3 regions of the Streptomyces sp. DSM 42067 genome follow, and region 3 is predicted to be linked to each of the others. Evidence: riboswitches for the same ligand, from Rfam matches in the RefSeq annotation. Region 3 holds a riboswitch; each other region holds the start of a gene.
What was found. Region 3 has a riboswitch for S-adenosylmethionine ahead of ACSMXV_RS05190 (amino acid ABC transporter permease). Riboswitches for the same ligand answer to the same signal wherever they lie in the genome.
Positions count from the first base shown of each region.

Region 1 (4,889 bases), 1.7 Mb from region 3:
GCGACGGGCCCGGTCGGTGAGCCGGTCGGCACGCACTTCGCGCTCCTCGACGCACACACAGCCGTCGTGGAGATGGCGGCGGTCGCGGGCCTGTCCCTCGTCCCGCGCGGCCTGCGCGACCCGGGCACCACCACGACCTACGGGGTCGGCGAGCTGATCCGCGCCGCGCTGGACGCGGGAGCACGCCGGGTCCTCGTCGGCTGCGGCGATTCGGGTACGTCCGACGGGGGCGCGGGAGCCCTCCAGGCGCTGGGCGCCCGGCTGCTGGACGCGAACGGCTGGGAACTGCCCCCGGGAGGACGTGCGTTGTCCCGTCTCCACCGCATCGACCCGTCGCGCCTGGACCCGCGCCTGCACGACGCCGAACTGCTGGTCGCCTGTAACCCGTTCAACGTGCTGTGCGGCGAGCGCGGCGTCGCCCGCGTCTTCGGCCCGCAGAAGGGCGCGACGCCCGCGCAGGTGGAGGAGCTCTCAGCCGCGCTGGAGCGCTGGGCGGACGTCCTCACCCGCGACCTCGACGTGCGCACGGACCTCTACCGCGGCCCCGGCACGGGCGCGTCCGGCGGCCTGGGCGCCGGTCTCGCAGCGGTCGGCGCCCGCCTCCTCCCCCGCTTCGACGTCCTCCTCGACCACCTCGACCTGGACGCCCGGCTGGCCCGCGCCGACCTCGTCATCACGGCCGAGGGGGCGCTGGACCACCAGACCCCACGCGGCAAGGTCCCCGCCGAAGTGGCACGGCGGGCCAAGCGGTTCGGGCGCCCGGTCCTCGTCCTGGCCGGCACGATCGGTGAGGGGGCGCACCGGGTGCGGGCCTCGGGCGTGGACGCGTACAGCGCGATCCTGCCCGCGCCGGTCTCCCTGCACGAGGCGCTCGGCCGCGGCGGCGAGTTCCTCACCGACGCGACGGAGCGCGCCCTGCGCATGATCCTTCTGGGCGCCCGGCTGCCGTACCGCCCGGACCCTCTGCCTCAGGCGGAGGTGTCAGGGACGCAGCGCCCGTCCTCGGTGCGGTAGTTCCACTTGGCGCCGTCCCGGACGAGCTCCTTCACCGCCCGTACGAATCGCTCGACGTGCTCGTCCGGCGTGCCCGCGCCGAAGCTCACGCGGATGGCGTTGAGCGACTTCTCGCCGGGCGCGGCCTCGGGGGCACCGCATTCGCCCTGCGTCTGCGGCTCGGTGCCGAGCAGGGTGCGCACGAGCGGGTGGGCGCAGAACAGCCCGTCGCGTACGCCGATGCCGTACTCCGCGGACAGCGCGGCCGCGAAGTGGGAGCTGTTCCACCCGTCGACGACGAACGAAAGAACACCCACACGCGGCGCATCGTCGCCGAACAGCGAGAGAACCCGCACCTCGGGCACCTCGGCCAGGCCCGCCCGCACGGCCGAGACCAGCTGCTGCTCCCGCGCGACGAGGGTGTCGAATCCGGCCTCGGTGAGCGCCTTGCACGCCGACGCGATCGCATAGGCGCCGATCACATTGGGAGAACCGGCCTCGTGACGCGCGGCGGTGGTGTGCCACTCCACGTCCACACCCCCGTCCGCGCGCCGCGCGACCTTGCGGCTGGCGCCGCCGCCCGCGAGGTACGGCTCGGCGTCCTGCAGCCAGTCGCCGCGCCCGGCGAGCACGCCCGATCCGAACGGTGCGTACAGCTTGTGACCGGAGAAGGCGACCCAGTCGACGTCCAACTCCCGTACGGACACGGGGTGGTGCGGGGCGAGCTGGGCGGCGTCCAGCACGATCCGCGCGCCGTGAGAGTGCGCGGCGGCGGCCAGCTCCCGTACGGGCCACAGCTCACCGGTCACATTGGACGCCCCGGTGACGCAGACCAGCGCCGGCCCGTAGGGGTCCCGGTCGGCAAGGGCCCGCTCCAGCGCCCGCACGGCTTCTTCCGGCGTACGGGGGGCGTCGAGATACGTCACCCGCGCCTCGCGCCACGGCAGCAGGGACGCGTGGTGCTCGGTCTCGAAGACGAACACCTCGCACCCTGCAGGCAAGGCGGCGGCCAGCAGATTGAGCGAATCGGTGGTCGACCGGGTGAAGACCACCTGGTCGCCATCACGGCAGCCGAGGAACTCGGCGACGGCGTGACGCGCGTTCTCGAAGAGCTCCGTGGACAGCTGCGACAGATACCCGGCGCCGCGGTGCACGCTGCCGTAGTACGGCGCGTACGCGGCCACGTCGTCCCAGACCCGCTGCAGCGCCGGAGCGCTCGCGGCGTAGTCGAGGGCGGCGTACGTGACCTCGCCGCCGGTGACGAGCGGGACGAGGACATCGCGCCCCAGAACGGGCAGGGCCCCGGAAATGTCACGGCAAACGGACTGGTCGGCGGCAGCGGTGGAGACAGGCATGGCGAACTCCCGTGAGAGATAAGCGAAATGACTGCGCGAGCAGGCATGACAGCTCAAGCGCAGAAAAGGGTGAAAGATGAAAAGGGGTGTGCGAGAAGGGGCTTGACGCCCTATCGCATTCGCTTGCTCACGAGACAGCTCCTCGAGGACCAGGACCCCAGGAACCGAACAAGGGGTCCGCGCTTGCCGCAGACCTCGCTGCCTGCGGCCTGGTCTTCACCCGGGGCACCCCGCCACGGACGGAGGGTTGCCGGACAGCGGGCCGGGGCCTGTTCGCTGTCACTCATGACCTGTTGAGAACTATGCCAGATGATCGCGCCGGTGCAACCACTGTCCGCATCGCGGACGCGGTTGCACCGCCGTACGGCACCCGATGCTGCGCACAGGTCCGACGCGAGGGCACCCGCCGTCGTGGGTTGTGCCCACCCGTTCCGCCCTGCGGAACGCCTGCCCACAACTGGAGCGGCGCGCCTGTCCACCCATCCCCGCCGCAAGGGCGGAACCGGCCGCCGGCCGAGCGCCGCATACGTGCGGAAGGGGACGTGGCGGGGTGTGCGCCCGCAGCGGCTGGCGCAAACCTACGGTGCCGTCCAACGACGTACGGCTCGGCGCCAGACCGAGGACGTACACCCCGGCGCGGCCCCGACCCACCCACCGTCAGGTGGCGAACCACCCACGGGCGGAAAGCCGCCACGCACGCCCAGCCTCCACCGGCAGTTGGCGAACCATCCGGCCGGCCGCAGGCCAGGGGGTACCCAACCCCCGCCCGCCCCAACGGCTAGTTGCTCGCAGCCACCCACCGCTCCAGCACCCGCCGAGCCGCCCCCGAGTCGATCGACTCCGCGGCCCTCTCCATCCCGGCACCGATCTGCTCGGCCAGCGATCCCTCGCCCGGCGAGAGGGCCACCAGGGCCGCCGCCGAGTTGAGCAGCACGGCGTCCCGTACGGGCCCGGTCTCGCCGGCCAGCAGCCGACGGGCCACGTCCGCGTTGTAGGACGCGTCAGCGCCCCGCAGCGCCTCCACCGGTACCAGCTCGATCCCGACGTCCCGTGGATCGAAGCTCTCCTCGCGCACCGCCCCGTCCCGCACGATCCACACCCGCGAGGTGGAGGTCGTCGTCAGCTCGTCGAGCCCGTCGTCTCCGCGGAACACCAGCGCGGACGAGCCCCGCTCGGCCAGTACCCCGGCCATGAGCCCCGCCATCCGGGTGTCGAAGCAGCCGATCGCGGAGGCGGTGACCCGGGCGGGGTTGGTGAGGGGGCCGAGGATGTTGAACGAGGTCGCGATCCCCAGATCCCGCCGGACCGCACCGACGAACCGCATCGCGGGGTGGAACTTGGCCGCGAAGCAGAAGGTGATCCCGGCCTCCTCCACCACCTGCGCCACACGCTCGGGTGACAGGTCCAGGTTGATGCCGAGCTTCTCCAGAACGTCGGACGACCCGCTGGCCGAGGACGCCGCCCGGTTGCCGTGCTTGACGACCTTCGCCCCGGCCCCCGCGATCACGATGGACGACATCGTCGAGATGTTGACCGTCCTGGCGCGGTCGCCGCCCGTACCGACGATGTCGACGGCCGGCCCGGGAATGTCGAGCGGCTGCGCGTGCGCGTACATCGCCTCGACGAGACCGGTGATCTCCTCGACGGTCTCTCCCTTGGCCCGCAGCGCCACCATGAAGCCCGCGATCTGGGCGTCCGAGGCCTCGCCGCTCATGATGCGGTCCATCGCCCACGCCGTGTCACCGGCGCTCAGGTCCTGCCCGCCGAGCAGGGCACTCAGTACCTCGGGCCAGGAACGGCCCGCCGCGGTGTCGCCTCCTGCGGGGGTCACAGCGCTCATATGCCGCTCCTGGGTTCTTTCCCGGACGCGGACGGCGCTCGTACACGGAGATCCCGGCGGAGATACCGCACAGGCCCCGTACGAGGCCCCGCCCCGGGTCTCGTATACGGATGGGACCCACCCTATCCAGGCCCGGGCACGGCAAAGAGCCCCGTCCAAGCAATGGACGGGGCTCTTCCCCAGCTGACGCTGACCCCAGCCGTGGCGACCTTCAGGCCAGGGCTCGGTGATCAGTGGTGGCCGTGGCCGCTCGTGATCTCCTTGAACTCATCGGCGGTGGGCTTGGGGATCTGGTGGCCCTCGCCGTAGTAGTTCTTCGAGAGCTTGGCGCGCAGCTTCTCCGAGGCCGGGATCTTGCGCTCCACGCCGTGCTCGTCGACCTTCGGGCCGATCTCGACCGGCTCGTACTGCTCGTGCGCCGTGAGCGTGTGCAGCTGCTCCTGGCTGAGCGGCTCGTGGATCTCGATGAACTCACCGTGCGGCAGGCGCTTGATGATGCCGGACTCGCGTCCGTGCAGCACCTTGTCCCGGTCGCGGCGCTGCAGGCCGAGGCAGATCCGCTTGGTGACGATGAACGCGATGACCGGTGCGACGAAGAACGCGATCCGGACGAACCAGGTGACGGCATTGATCGACAGGTGGAAGTGCGTGGCGAACAGGTCGTTGCCACCACCGATCAGCATGACCACGTACCAGGTGAT
Region 1 is NZ_CM147706.1:2,816,146-2,821,034, forward strand. It holds gene ACSMXV_RS13160 (glycerate kinase family protein) at 1-1,014, shown strand, start outside; gene ACSMXV_RS13165 (aminotransferase class V-fold PLP-dependent enzyme) at 969-2,348, opposite strand; SAM riboswitch class IV at 2,523-2,639, opposite strand; gene trpD (anthranilate phosphoribosyltransferase) at 3,127-4,188, opposite strand; gene qcrB (cytochrome bc1 complex cytochrome b subunit) at 4,419-4,889, opposite strand, start outside.
Region 1: it holds a riboswitch for S-adenosylmethionine, as region 3 does, so the genes downstream of both, ACSMXV_RS13165 (aminotransferase class V-fold PLP-dependent enzyme) here and ACSMXV_RS05190 (amino acid ABC transporter permease) in region 3, are expected to answer to the same signal.

Region 2 (4,889 bases), 3.3 Mb from region 3:
GCGGACGAGCGCCTGGGCGAGGACGGTCGCGGTCGTCGTACCGTCACCGGCGACGTCGTCCGTCTTCTTCGCGACCTCCTTGACCAGCTCGGCGCCGATCTTCTCGTACGGGTCCTCGAGCTCGATCTCCTTGGCGATGGACACACCATCGTTGGTGATCGTGGGGGCGCCCCACTTCTTCTCGAGGACGACGTTGCGACCCTTGGGGCCAAGGGTGACCTTGACGGCGTCGGCGAGCTGGTTCATCCCGCGCTCGAGACCGCGCCGTGCCTCCTCGTCGAACGCGATGATCTTGGCCATGTGAAGTGGTCCTCCCGGACTGGGGTGGATTTCTCCGGACCGCGCTGGCGCCCGCGACGGACGGCCTGCATGCCTCGTGGTTCCTTGCCCCACCCGGCCTGCGGGCCTCACCGACCCGGTCCTTCATTGTCACTCTCACCTTCAGAGTGCTAACGCCAATGATTAGCACTCGCCCCCCTCGAGTGCAAGCGCCTGTAGGGGTGCGCCACCCCCCGGGGGCCCGCGGGCACACCGGAGGGCCCGTACCCCCACCGGGATACGGGCCCTCCGCGAACGTCGCTGCAGTCGGTCGGCGCTTCAGCCGGCCAAACGGACCATATCCGCCTGCGGCCCCTTCTGACCCTGCGAGATCTCGAACTCGACCCGCTGGCCCTCTTCAAGGGTGCGGTAGCCGTCCATCTGAATCGCGCTGTAGTGGACGAATACATCCGCACCACCGTCGACCGCGATGAAGCCGTACCCCTTCTCCGCGTTGAACCACTTGACGGTGCCCTGAGCCATGCCTAACTCCCCTATTACTGGCCCTTGCACAGGACCGCACTTCGCGGACCCGGGTCAGACCTCACCCCCCAACGGTTGGGGGTGTGCGCCGGAACGCGTCGACCGCGGCTGAATGTATCTGTCCAACTGCCGTCTGCAACAGGTCAATCGGACGAGAAATCCGGGCACGCACGATCGGAAATTTGCGGAGGATCCGCCAGGACTCAGGGCAAGTCGGGCCCGGCAAAAGGAATGTAAGGCGCAAAAGAATGGTGCACTTTGGCTACTTCTCATCGGCCACCGGGCGTGAAGTCATATGCACCGGACAAGAACGGCGAACCGAGTTCCCCAACTGTACCGCGCTCAACCATGCAGAATTGCCCCCTCCGCTTCTCTCGCGGAGGGGGCAATTCTGGTGACGCAGTGTGCGATATGCCGAACCGGCATACGGGGGCCCGGCATACGAGCGGCCGGCATACGGGTGGTACGGCTCAGCAGCCGCCCGCACCGTGCTCGATCGTCAGCCTCCGGCGACGGCCGGGATGATCGAGACACCGGCGCCGTCCGGCGTGGCGGTCCCCAGGCCGTCCTCGAAGCGGACGTCGTCATCGTTGACGTACACGTTGACGAAGCGGCGCAGCTTGCCCTGGTCGTCGAGTACGCGCGCGGCGATGCCCGGGTGGTTCTTCTCCAGGGACTCGATGACCTCGGCGAGGGTCGCGCCCTCCGCCGTGACCTCGGCCTGGCCGCCCGTGTAGGTGCGGAGGATCGTCGGGATGCGGACGTTGACGCTCATGCGGTTCACCTTCGGTGGGAGAGCGGGTTGTGGATACGGGAGCTGATCAGGCGCAGGCCGGTGGTCGGTTGTGCCCACCCTCCCCCATCGCCTGCTGCCTTCAGGCCAGGCCGGCCTCGCGGAAGGCGTCGAGGTTCGGGCGGATCGTCGCGGTCGGGCCCGTGGTCGGCGCGACGGCGTCCAGCGTCTTGAGGCCGTCGCCCGTGTTGAGGACGACCGTGGTCAGCGACGGGTCCAGGACGCCGTTCTCGATCAGCTTGCGCGTGACGCCGACGGTCACGCCGCCCGCCGTCTCGGCGAAGATGCCCTCCGTACGGGCCAGCAGCTTGATCGCGTCGACGATCTGCTCGTCGTTCACGTCCTCGACGGCGCCGCCGGTGCGGCGGGCGATGTCCAGGACGTAGGGTCCGTCGGCCGGGTTGCCGATGGCGAGGGACTTGGCGATGGTGTCCGGCTTCTGCGGCTTCACGACGTCGTGGCCGGCCTTGAAGGCCGTCGACACCGGGGAGCAGCCCTCCGCCTGAGCGCCGAAGATCTTGTACGGCTTGTCCTCGACGAGGCCGAGCTTGATCAGCTCCTGCAGACCCTTGTCGATCTTCGTGAGCTGCGATCCTGAGGCGATCGGGATCACCAGCTGGTCCGGGATCTGCCAGCCGAGCTGCTCGCAGATCTCGTACGCGAGGGTCTTGGAGCCCTCGCCGTAGTACGGCCGGAGGTTGACGTTGACGAAGCCCCAGCCCTCGCCCAGCGGGTCTCCGATGAGCTCGGAGCAGAAGCGGTTGACGTCGTCGTAGGTGCCCTCGATGCCGACCAGCTCGCCGCCGTAGACCGCGGCCATGACGACCTTGCCCTGCTCGAGGTCGTGCGGGATGAACACGCAGGAGCGGAAGCCGGCGCGGGCTGCGGCGGCGCCGACGGCGCCGGCCAGGTTGCCCGTCGAGGAGCAGGAGAGCGTGGTGAAGCCGAAGGCGCGGGCGGCCTCGATGGCCTGGGCGACGACGCGGTCCTTGAAGGAGTGCGTCGGGTTGCCGGAGTCGTCCTTGATGAACAGGCCGCCGGTGACGCCGAGTTCACGGGCGAGGTTGTCGGCCTTGACGAGCTTGGTCCAGCCGGGGTTCAGGTTCGGCTTGGTGGCCACGTCCGCGGGGACGGGCAGCAGCGGTGCGTACCGCCACAGGTTGTCGGGGCCGGCCTCGATCTGCTTGCGCAGGGCCTCGGGGTCACCGGTCGGGAGGTCGTATGCGACTTCGAGCGGGCCGAAACAGATCTCGCAGGCGAAGATCGGGCCGAGCGGGAAGCGCTCGCCGCATTCGCGACAGGACAGGGCCGAGGCGGGGCCGAGGTCTACGGCGTCGGCGTTGTCGACGGCGGTGGTGTCGTTGGTGGCAACAGTCTGCGCAGCCATGGAGGCGAGGCCCTTTCTCCTCATCTTCCTCGCGGCGCACTTCGCCGCGAGACGGATTTGGCACCTTCCCTAGCCGGGGCCTCGCGGAAATGATCAACAGTGATCGATACGAGAACCGGCTGGAGGGTTGCCGGGGCTTCAACGGGCCGTATCCCTCTGCCCCTCTGGATGAGCGGTATGGCGCCGGGCCGTGCGGGTCCCGGAGCGTTTGTTCGCGCCATGACCCCCGACATGCGATGGTCATCCGCGTTGTTCAAGACTGTAACCGAAGGCCAGGACAGTTGAGCTAGTCGTCCGAACCGCGAGATGGATCACAGGGGGCCGTCCCAGTGACGGGCCCCGGTGGTCCCAGTAAGGGGGCACCAGAACGTGCTGGATGAAGTCGAGCGCTGGCTGAGCACGCGCTCCTGGTCGGTGACCGACCGTCCGCTCCGTCAGCTGATCGCGGCGAAGCGCGCCACAGGGCAGTCGGTGAGCGTCGTGCTGCCCGCCCTCAACGAGGAGAAGACGGTCGGCGAGATCGTCGCGGTGATCCGCCGCGAGTTGATGACCCGGGCCGTGCCCCTCGTCGATGAGCTCGTCGTGATCGATTCCGGTTCGACGGACCGTACGGCGGAGGTCGCCACGGCCGCCGGCGCCCGTGTCGTCCACCGCGACGAGATCCTCCCGCGCATACCCGCGCTCCCCGGCAAGGGCGAGGTCCTGTGGCGTTCGCTGCTCGTGACCAGCGGCGACATCGTGGCCTTCGTCGACGCGGACCTGAAGGAGTTCTCCGCGGACTTCGTCTCGGGCATCGTGGGCCCGCTGCTCACCGAGCCCGGCGTGGACCTGGTCAAGGCGATGTACGACCGCCCGCTGGGCGCCGAGCTCGCAGGTGAGGGGAGTCGCGCAGGTGGCGCGCAGGGCGGCAGGGTCACCGAGCTGATGGCCCGACCGCTGCTGAACATGCACTGGCCGCAGCTGGCAGGGTTCGTCCAGCCGCTGGGCGGCGAGTACGCGGCGCGCAGGTCCCTGCTCGAACAGCTGCCGTTCCCCGTCGGATACGGCGTCGAGCTGGGCATGCTCGTCGACGCCCTGCACCTCGTGGGCCTGGACGCGCTGGCGCAGGTCGATGTCGGCGTGCGCAAGCACCGGCACCAGGACGGGCAGGCGCTGGGCCGGATGGCGGCCGCGATCTACCGCACGGCGCAGCTGCGCCTGGCCCGCGGCCATCTCGTACGGCCCGTCCTCACCCAGTTCGAGCGCGGCGCCGGCGGATTCGAACCGCGTACGTACTCGGTGGACACGGAGGAGCGTCCTCCGATGGCGGAGATCGCGGAGTACGCGGAGCGGCGCGCGGCGTAACCGCGGCATGAACATCTGGGTGGTGCGGCCTCTCGCCGCCCGGGCCGGAAGGGTGAGACGCCTTGATCGGGGGGTCTCGGTGCGCTGCTGCCGATACCCCGGCGCGCGGTCGCCCCGTGTGACCGCGGTGTAACCCGTCGCGGCGACCGTATACGGCCATGGGTCCAGCCGAGTCGCCCGTACGTTTGAGCGTTTCCGGGCCGGGCTAAGTTTGGGCGTATGGCTTCCACTCAGGGTGCTCAGATCCTCGTCGCGTCCAATCGCGGCCCGGTCTCCTACACGCTGGAGGAGGACGGCTCGCTCACCGCCAGGCGCGGCGGTGGCGGTCTCGTCTCGGGTCTGTCGGCGATCGGCCCGGACGCCGGCGCCGTATGGGTGTGCGCCGCTCTGGGCGACGGCGACCGCGAGGCCGTACGCCGCACGGGCGGCACGCTGGACCCGGCCGACACGGGCGGACAGCACGTGCGCATGCTGGGGATCGCGCCGGACGTGTACGACGACGCGTACAACGGCATCGCGAACTCGGTGCTGTGGTTCGTGCACCACATGCTGTACCAGACGCCG
Region 2 is NZ_CM147706.1:4,396,662-4,401,550, forward strand. It holds gene groL (chaperonin GroEL) at 1-300, opposite strand, end outside; gene ACSMXV_RS20170 (cold-shock protein) at 598-801, opposite strand; gene ACSMXV_RS20175 (ubiquitin-like small modifier protein 1) at 1,301-1,576, opposite strand; gene thrC (threonine synthase) at 1,677-2,981, opposite strand; SAM riboswitch class I at 2,999-3,156, opposite strand; gene ACSMXV_RS20185 (glucosyl-3-phosphoglycerate synthase) at 3,351-4,325, shown strand; gene ACSMXV_RS20190 (alpha,alpha-trehalose-phosphate synthase (UDP-forming)) at 4,545-4,889, shown strand, end outside.
Region 2: it holds a riboswitch for S-adenosylmethionine, as region 3 does, so the genes downstream of both, thrC (threonine synthase) here and ACSMXV_RS05190 (amino acid ABC transporter permease) in region 3, are expected to answer to the same signal.

Region 3 (4,889 bases):
CGAACCCAAGGTGCTGCTGTTCGACGAGCCCACCTCCGCGCTCGACCCGGAACTGGTCGGCGAAGTCCTCGACGTCATCAAGGACTTGGCCCGCACCGGAACCACCATGATCGTGGTGACCCATGAGATCGGCTTCGCCCGCGAGGTCGCCGACACCGTGGTGTTCATGGACGGGGGAGTGGTGGTGGAGCAGGGGCCGCCCTCGGACGTCCTGGACGCTCCCCGTCATGAGCGCACCCGCGCCTTCCTCTCCAAGGTCCTGTGACATGGCGGCCCTCTGACCGCAGCTCAGAGGGCCCGGCGGCGCGCAGCCGCCGGGCCCTCAGGAGCCCGTCACTTGGTGGTGATCCGCAGAACGCCGGTCACCGTCCCCTGGTAGTAGACGCCGCCCGGTGCCGCCGTACCCGCCATCTGGAGCGAGTCGTACAGGGAGCCGACGCCGACCTGGAAGCTGCGGACGACCTTCCCGGTGTCCGGGTCGATCTCGGCGTAGCGGTACGGGTCGAGGAGGCTCGTGCCGTACGTGCCCGCGATGAGGGGATCCCGCAGGACGGTGTGCAGCTTGCCGTCCGCCAGGGACAGCTTGGGCACCGCCGCCGACCGCAGTGTGTTGTCCCACACCAGATCGCAGCCGGTGCCGTCGGCCCGCACGTCCACCCGGGTCAGACCGCCCTTGAAGTCCGCCGATGCGGGAACACTGTCCCCGGCGTCGGCCGGCACGGCCGGATACGGGTAGCCGTACGTACTGGCCACGAAGACGCTGCGGCCCGCGCCGATGGGGGAGTTCTCGCTGCCCGCGCCACCGGACACGAGCACCGGTGTCGAGCAGATCCGGCGGCCGGTCGCCGTCTCGTACACCTGGAGCTTCACCTGGCTGTCCGCGTTGTCCACGATGGCCACGTAGTCGGTGCCGTCACCCGGCCCGAAGAAGGTGGGCGTGGAGCCGCTGCCCCAGCTGAGCTGGCCCGGCTTGCGGGCCGAACCGCGGTCGTACTCCTGGCGCCAGGAGATGCGCGGGGTGCCGTCCGCGGTCGCGGTCAGTAGGTAGGTGGCCTGGGTGGTGGTGACGAGGGTGCCCTGGGGCGCGGTGGAGATGCTGTTCGCCACCTTCTCGCCGTCGGGCAGTCGCAGGGTGCGTACGGTGCCGGTGCGGTCGTCGGCGGTGCCCACCAGCCCGTTGCCGGTTGCGAACCACACCCGTCCCCGCCAGTCCGGGGACAGTCCGGTCACCGCGTCGTCCTCGGGTATCACTGAGGTCAGCGACAGACTCCTGTCGATCGTCAGCTTCCAGTCGCCGTCCGCGTCCTGGTGATGGCCGACCCGCAGCAGTGACCTGCTGCCGTCGATCACGACCAGCCGGTCCTCCTGATCGATGTACGCGTACACGCCGCCCAGCAACGAGCCCTTGGTCAGGGCGAGTTCGGCGATGGAGCTGCCGTCGTCCGGGTCGAGCAGATGGACCGTGGGGACCTGCCCGAAGATGGGCGTGCACAGCACCACCGGATAGCCGTCGGACCCGACGAGAACGGTCGGGCAGGCCGACGCCAGCGCCACCCGCTTCGAGGTGAGGGTGCCGGATCCCGGCCCGGCCAGCGGTGTGGTGTCGGAGGAGCCGGTGTCTCCGTGCATGGTGGCTGTGCCGTCCGGGCCGGCGTAGGGGTTGTGCGGGGGCACCGGCGTGAACACCGAGCCGGTGGCACTCGCGGGGGCCGCCGACGCGGCGACGGAGACCACCGCCGCGGTGAGGGCGGTCGCCAGCACTGTGCGCAGCCGGGAACGGGAGTGAAGGGCGGAGGACAACTGGTCTCCTGGAAGGGGAAGTCGGGATATGGCGGCATGGCGGCATGGCGGCATGGCGGCTCCGGGCAACGTCCCGTCCGACTGCCGTAAGGCACACTTGTCGGCAGAAGAGGAGAACTGTGGAAATTGCCCGGCGAATTACGTGCCGTGATGCGGTGCGGTGGCAAAAAGATCGCTCAGCCCACGACTGAGAATTACCTGGACAGTCGCGGGCAGTCACGCGGCGGGAAAAGGTCTGGTCAGGCGCGGGACTTGGACGTGCGCGCGGCGTCGACGCAGGCCATCCGGGGTCGACACAGGCTGGCGGACAGGCGAACCAAGTCGACATGGCGCCGCGCCGTCAGAAAGACTCCCGGATACATGCCGGGAAGAAAACCAAGAGATACGTGTCCCTGTCAAGCAGCTGGCGTGAGCGCCGCTCCATGACGAATCCGACGGCTGGCACGAGAAAGATATCTCATCCCGAATGGCGCCATTTCCTTGGAAGTTGGCCATTCGCGCTGTGTACCGCTGAGTCGGCCGCATCGGGCGGCCACCATGCCGGATGTGTCCCGGACGCGGCGACGACGCCGGGCCGTACGAAGCCGGTTGGCGCGCATTGACATTCCCGCCGCTGGCTGCCTACCTTACGGCGCAGAACGGTCATGAGTGTCAGCGACAAGCCCTGGCTCGCTGGCCGGCAACCCTCGCACCGCGGTGGGGTGCCCCAGGTGACGACCGGACCGGATCTTGGTTTTCGGTAAGCGCGAGGCCCCGCGGGGGCGGAACGGTAACGGTGACGGCGATGTACGCAGCTCCGGGGATGGCCGCATGGCGGCGCCACGGTCGCGTCACGACGTGTGCGAACCGTCCCGTCGATCTGCTCCGGGTCAACAGTGCACTGTGTTGCGTCTCTTGCCGCGCCCTCTGTCAGGGCTGACGGCTTTTCTCCATCCCGTCGAGGCTGACGGCTTTCTGAATCCCTGAGGTTCGCCGCCGTCGTCGGCGTTCTCTCTCCCGCCTCACCCCGTTCCGCCCGCTCCAGTGCGCTTCGTCCCTCAGAGCTGTTCCCGCTCTGCTGCGACCTCGTCGCCTGCGCGGCCGGGTGCCCGATTCTGCTGGAGTCCTCCATGAGTGAACCGCCCGGCTCTGCTGTGTCCTCCGGCTCAGCACCCCCTGCCCAGGCGATTCCCCGCCCCGAACCTTCCCCGGCCTCCCAGGCCGTGCCGGTTTCCGTACGCTCCCGAAAGCCGATCGAAGGACCCGACGAAGGCTCCAAGCGATCCGACAGCGACTCCGCACCGCGGCCGCTCTCGGCGCAACGAGTGCTTCCGCTCCGCCGCCCCGGACGGTGGATCGCCACCGCGGTCGTCCTCGTCCTGGTCGCCCAGATCGCCCACGGGCTGGTGACGAACCCCTTCTACCAGTGGGACCGCTTCGCGTACTGGTTCGTACGCCCGGTGATCCTCGACGGTCTGGTCATCACCCTCGAAGTGGCGGCCTACAGCGCCGTGTTGGGTCTCCTAGGCGGCATCCTGCTCGCCCTCGGCAGGCTCTCCAGGAGCCCGGTGCTGCGGGCGGTCAGCTGGGTCTACATCTGGCTGTTCCGCTCGGTGCCGCTGATCGTCGTTCTGCTGTTCCTGTACAACTTCAGTGCGCTGTACAAGACGTTGAGCATCGGCGTGCCGTTCGGGCCCGCCTTCTTCACCTTCGACGAGTCGCGGCTCGCCACCGACATCGTCGTGGCGGTCGTCGGACTGAGCCTCAACGAAGCCGCCTACGCGGCCGAGGTGGTGCGGGGCGGCATCCTGTCGGTCGACCAGGGTCAGCACGAGGCGGCATCGGCGCTCGGTCTGCCCAAGCGCTACCAGTTCGCCCGGATCGTCTTCCCGCAGGCCCTGCGGGCCATCACGCCGAACTACGTCAACCAGCTGATCGGCCTGATCAAGAGCACCTCGCTGGTCTTCTACGTCTCGCTCCTCGACCTGTTCGGCTCGGTGCAGAGCATGGGCAGCACCTATCCGGGCGACATCGTGCCGCTGCTGCTGGTCGCCACCATCTGGTACCTGATCCTCACCAGCATCGTCTCCGTCATCCAGTTCTACGTCGAGCGGTACTACTCGCGTGGTGCGGTGCGCACCCTCCCGCCGACTCCGTTGCAGAAGGTGCGGGCCGGCGTGCGCGATCTGCGGGCCCGCGTCCAGAGGGAGGCGGCGATATGACCACCACGGAGAGCACCACCGTCTCCCAGGCGCTGCCCGCCGCGGTCGAGGTCCACGACGTGCACAAGTGGTATGGCACCCACCGGGTTCTGGACGGCGTGGACCTGACCGTACGGCCCGGTGAGGTCACGGTGATCCTCGGACCGTCCGGCTCCGGCAAGTCCACCCTGCTTCGGGTGATCAACCACCTGGAGAAGCCCGAGATCGGCTACGTCAGCCTGAACGGCGAGCTGATCGGCGTACGCCGGCACGGTGAGCGCAGCGAGATGGGGATCCCCCCGGCCGAAGGCTGGGGGAGGCTCAAGGAGCTGAGCGAACGCGCGATCCTCGCCCAGCGCAGCCGGATCGGCTTCGTCTTCCAGAACTTCAACCTCTTCCCGCATCTGACCGTGCTGGACAACGTGGCCGCTGCTCCGGTGGCGACCGGTCTGCTGCGGAAGCCCGAGGCCCAGGAGCTGGCGCGCTCGCTGCTCACCCGGGTGGGTCTCGGCGACAAGACCGCCGCCTACCCGCGGCAGTTGTCGGGAGGCCAGCAGCAGCGGGTCGCCATCGCCCGCGCGCTCGCGCTGCGGCCAGGCGTCATCCTCTTCGACGAACCCACCTCCGCGCTGGACCCGGAACTGGTCGGCGAGGTGCTGGCCGTCATCAAGGACCTGGCCACCAGCGGCACCACCCTCGTCATCGTCACCCACGAGATCGGCTTCGCCCGCGAGGTCGCCGACCGGATCGTCTTCCTCGACGGCGGCCGGATCGTCGAGCAGGGGCCGCCGTCCGAGGTGCTGGACAACCCGCAACACGAGCGGACCAGGGAGTTCCTGAGCAAGGTGCTCTGACTTCCCCTTCGAAACTCCCCCCAAAGAAACCGCCACCTCCGCACACCGAGAACAA
Region 3 is NZ_CM147706.1:1,079,162-1,084,050, reverse strand. It holds gene ACSMXV_RS05205 (amino acid ABC transporter ATP-binding protein) at 1-265, shown strand, start outside; gene ACSMXV_RS05200 (hypothetical protein) at 334-1,800, opposite strand; gene ACSMXV_RS05195 (putative leader peptide) at 2,040-2,162, opposite strand; SAM riboswitch class IV at 2,441-2,552, shown strand; gene ACSMXV_RS05190 (amino acid ABC transporter permease) at 2,910-4,001, shown strand; gene ACSMXV_RS05185 (amino acid ABC transporter ATP-binding protein) at 3,998-4,834, shown strand.